Regions from separate parts of the Chryseobacterium sp. JV274 genome, predicted to be linked through region 1. Evidence: riboswitches for the same ligand, from Rfam matches in the RefSeq annotation. Region 1 holds a riboswitch; the other holds the start of a gene.
What was found. Region 1 has a riboswitch for thiamine pyrophosphate ahead of pnuC (nicotinamide riboside transporter PnuC). Riboswitches for the same ligand answer to the same signal wherever they lie in the genome.

Region 1 (2,401 bases):
GCTGAGTATATTTTCTATGTCTCTGGCAATACTTAATACTTTTCTTAAATGCTTTTCAACAGACTCTGCAAAACTTTTGAAACTGATCTCAGGACGAATAAGTTCTGCTTCTTCAATAAAATGAGAAGCCGTTCCCAGATAATTCACCAAAAGTGTCAAATCTGCAAAAACCCGAAACGGAATGCTGTCCAGAATATCATCCGTGAAAAAATGATCGTAAACAAAACTGTAATCTTCGCTTACTATAAGATTTTTAAGGGTAAAGGAATAGGTCCCGCTGGCTTTCATTCCCATAGATCTCCAGTTGGGGATAATTTCAGCCTGCTCTTTAGGAACTATGAATGAGCGGATGATTTCATTTCCATTGTTATCAATTATTGGTTTACCGTTTTCTGTAATCCTGGCATTCAGCGTAAAATGGGTCAGATGGGGAGCTCCGGTTGCGAAATTCCATAATCCATTGATGATATAGGTATTATCATTTTGCTTTTCCGCAGTTCCGCCAACCATTCCGCTTCCTCCAAAACAAATGTTAGAATTGGTAAACAGTAATTCAGCAATTTCAGGTTTTATATTTCTGGAAAAGTAATTGGCTCCGGCACACAATGTCAGCATCCAGCCAAAGCTTCCATCGGTTTCGGCCCAGCCAAATAATGCTTTAAGTCCTTCTTCAAAACGATAACCCAAGCCACCATATTTTTTCGGTACCCAGATCTTAAGCCATCCTTCTTCATGTATATGTTGGATCACCTTATCAGAAACTATAGAAGCACCCTGAAGGTCTTGTCTGATGTCTTTAGTACTCAGCATTCGCTTTGGTTTTAATAATTTTTTGCCATTCGATATATCCTGAGATCGCCACTAAAAATAAGAATGACGTTAAAACAGCATACAGATATAATTCTTTATGAATCATTAAAGGGATTGAAATGATATTGCTGACATTGAGGATCACCCAATTTTCAATTTTCCGTCTTGCCATCAGCCACATCCCTGCCCAGGCAAAAGCACTTACCAGAGAATCCCAAACCGGGACATCCGAATCGGTAAAATGCGTCAGAAAAGACCAGAATAAGATAAAGGTTCCCAAAACAATTCCTCCGGTAATCCATTTTTCGGTAGTTGAGGTAACAGAAATTTCCATTTCAGATTTTTGTTTCCCGAATTTCCAATACATCCATCCGTAGATGCTCATGACCAGATAATAAAGATTTAAGGTAAACTCAGCATAAAGCTTGGAAGTAAGCATCACATACAGCGTAAGCAGAATACCTGCAATCCCGAAAAGATAATTATTGACATTGTTTTTACGGGCCAGTAAGACCTGAATGACTGAAAATAAGACTCCAAACCATTCCGGTAAGGTAATTTGTTTTAAAATGTCCTGCATCATATTAATTGTTAGAAATCAAATGATGAGATGATAAGTAAGCAATCCCTACGCCGGCATTATCCGGATCAGGTGTGGAAATATATTCCTGGGTATCATCTCAGCCAGCGTTATCTGTAGCACCCCATTGTTGGGCAAAGGTGCAGCTTTTTTACGGAAAAATAAAATGCATCCTGCTTTTTATTGGGATTACGAATATTTTTTATATTTGTCAGATACACTATAGAAACGATAACCATGAACTTCTTCAAAAAATTTTTTTCAAAAAATCCAGATACAACTGGTCAGCAGCAGTCTGAAAGTCCAGGAATAGACGGAATATATACAGATGAATATTTCAGGAACAGATATACTGAAGATGAGCTTTTGTCAGAGGATGTTCTGGTTGACGGTTCATTCAGAATGTTAAGCAGCTTTTTTATCGATAATAAAGTAACACTGGCTATAGAGAACCCTGTCTACCACCCTAACAATATAGACAAGGCCGTTACTACAGAACCAGGATTTTATCAGTATTGTAAATCATTTGATCAGGAAGACAAACAGATTGGACTGATGCTAACGATAGCATTTTCATACTATATGATCCATGAATTTGGATTTAAACTGTACAGAGATAAAACTCCGGAATTTCCTTTACGATTCATGACCTTAAAATATGACAATAACGGAGGTGTTATTTCTTTATATCCTTTCGAATATTCATTGAAAGTCTTAAACGGAGAAGCTTTATTCAGCGATCTTCTGGAAAGAATTAAAAGTAATCTAGGAAATCTCCCAAGCGCGGAGGATTTACTAACTAATTTTAAACAGAACCTGTCTCAGGAATAAATTAACCTCATTCTTTATGAACTAGCCGGAATGTAAGATTTATACGTTCTTTCATAGAAGTTACAGATTTAGCGATCCGGTGTTCCCAGTTTTCCTGCAGATCTCCTTTCATAATCAGTAATGAGCCATGAGGAAGAGGCAGGCTGTATTTACTCTGATGATGATCTTTTTTCCGGAAAT
Region 2 (2,401 bases), 2.4 Mb from region 1:
CAATAGGAACTTTGTCTATGCAATGTATGCTGCTGCTGCCATCTGTGTATTAGGAGCATTCATACCGGAAGGTTCAAAGCTTTCAGCCGTTAAAACAGTAGGCCTTCTGGCGGGAATTATCCTGTCTTTATCCAATAGAAGAAGATAGAGAGAAGAAGCATGAAGGAGCAGATTATATATGAAGACAACCATCTTCTGGTGATTAATAAAAAGGTGGGTCAGCTTGTACAGGGTGATAAAACCGGAGATGAATCACTATTAGAATCTATCAAGAATTTTATAAAAATAAGAGATGCTAAGCCGGGAAATGTTTTTCTCGGCTTGGTTCATCGTATAGACCGCCCAACTTCAGGGCTGGTGATCTATGCAAAAACTTCCAAAGCGCTTTCACGCCTTACACAGATGGTAAAAAATCGTGAGGTGAAAAAAACATATTGGGCGGTTGTAGGAAAAGAAATGATTCCACAAAGTCAAAGGCTGGTACATTATTTAAAGAAAAACGAAAAAAACAATAAAGCAATTGTTTTTCCGAAAGCTACCGAAGGGGCAAAAGAAGCGATTCTGACTTATAATGTTATCAAAACATTAGACAATTATTTGTTGTTGGAAATAGACCTTGAAACCGGAAGACATCACCAGATCAGGGCTCAGTTGTCTAAAACAGGGATTCCGATTAAAGGAGACCTGAAATATGGAGCACCACGTTCCAATCCGGACGGAGGAATTAATCTTCACGCAAGAAAGCTGGAGTTTATTCATCCTGTTACAAAGGAAAATATTGAAATCATAGCTCCCGTTCCGCAGAATGATGCGATCTGGAGAGCTTGTGAAGAATAGCAAGGGATCTAAAGCAATCAAAGAAAAAATATAAAAGTCCGTCTCAATTTTGAGGTGGACTTTTTCTTTGAGTTCATTTAAGATTTTGCCCATTCTAAAAAAATGTCTAACTTCGTCCCAAACTTTAGGGGTGTCTGTTACCAACAGACTGAGACTTTACCCTTTGAACCTGATCTGGATCATACCAGCGTAGGGAAAAGTAGATGACTTTTGCTGTACATTCTATTGTACAATAATGGCCATTCCTAAAGTATATTTAAAATTATTAGGAATGGAACTTATAATCAACCACACCCGAAAAACATTTGATGTACTTCCTGCAAACCTGGAAGCATTACTGGCTATTGAGCTGCCCGGAAAGAAAAAAGGCATCGCTGTAGCCCTCAACAATCGTATTATTCCCCTGTCGGCCTGGGCGGAAACCATCCTTAATAACAACGATTCAGTTTTAATCATTACTGCCACTCAGGGCGGTTAATTCTCATATTTAATACCAATATTTATGGCTCACTCCATTACATGTTCGCCATTTCCGAACTCAAAGAAAATCTATATTGAAGGAACAGTACACCCTATCAATGTAGCAATGCGTGAAATACAGCTTAGCCCAACCAAATTGACCAATGGCGGCTTTGAACATAATGCTCCGGTAACGATCTACGATACTTCAGGGCCTTATACCGATGAAAATGCGGTTATTGACATTCAGAAAGGACTTCCAAGAATCAGAGAACAATGGATTCTGGACAGAAATGATGTGAATATTCTGGACGGAATTACCTCTGAATACGGAAAAGCCCGTTTAGCTGATCCACGTCTTGATGAACTAAGGTTTTCCTATGATCATAAACCTAAAGTAGCACAAGAGGGAAAAGAATTGACCCAGCTTTACTATGCAAAACAAGGAATCATCACTCCGGAAATGGAATATGTGGCGATCAGAGAAAATCAAAGGATAGAACAGCTTGATTCCGTATTCAAAGAAATGGCTTTTCAACATCCCGGACACAGCTTTGGAGCAAATACTCCGAAAAGTAAGATCACTCCGGAGTTTGTAAGAGACGAAATTGCTGCCGGAAGAGCTATTATTCCAAATAATATTAACCATCCGGAAAGTGAACCGATGATTATCGGAAGAAACTTTCTGGTGAAGATTAATGCCAATATCGGAAACAGTGCCGTTTCATCCAGTATCGAAGAAGAAGTGGAAAAAGCGGTATGGGCCTGCCGATGGGGAGCAGATACCATTATGGATCTTTCAACCGGGAAAAATATTCACGAAACAAGAGAATGGATCATCAGAAACAGTCCGGTTCCCATTGGTACAGTTCCTATCTATCAGGCACTGGAAAAAGTAAAAGGCGTTCCGGAAGATCTGACATGGGAAATTTTCAGAGACACTCTGATTGAACAGGCAGAACAGGGAGTTTCCTACTTCACGATTCATGCAGGTGTTTTGTTGAGATATATTCATTTAACAGCAAAAAGAGTAACCGGAATTGTTTCCAGAGGTGGTTCTATTATGGCGAAATGGTGTTTATTCCATCATAAAGAAAGCTTCTTA

Region 2: another riboswitch for thiamine pyrophosphate. It lies ahead of thiS (sulfur carrier protein ThiS); the one in region 1 lies ahead of pnuC (nicotinamide riboside transporter PnuC).

Annotation. Positions count from the first base shown of each region.
Region 1 is NZ_LR824569.1:319,127-321,527, reverse strand. It holds gene CHRYMOREF3P_RS01475 (hypothetical protein) at 1-810, opposite strand, end outside; gene pnuC (nicotinamide riboside transporter PnuC) at 797-1,393, opposite strand; TPP riboswitch at 1,419-1,527, opposite strand; gene CHRYMOREF3P_RS01465 (hypothetical protein) at 1,628-2,221, shown strand; gene CHRYMOREF3P_RS01460 (alpha-ketoglutarate-dependent dioxygenase AlkB family protein) at 2,229-2,401, opposite strand, start outside.
Region 2 is NZ_LR824569.1:2,739,031-2,741,431, reverse strand. It holds gene CHRYMOREF3P_RS12655 (hypothetical protein) at 1-148, shown strand, start outside; gene CHRYMOREF3P_RS12650 (RluA family pseudouridine synthase) at 160-837, shown strand; TPP riboswitch at 954-1,050, shown strand; gene thiS (sulfur carrier protein ThiS) at 1,109-1,315, shown strand; gene thiC (phosphomethylpyrimidine synthase ThiC) at 1,340-2,401, shown strand, end outside.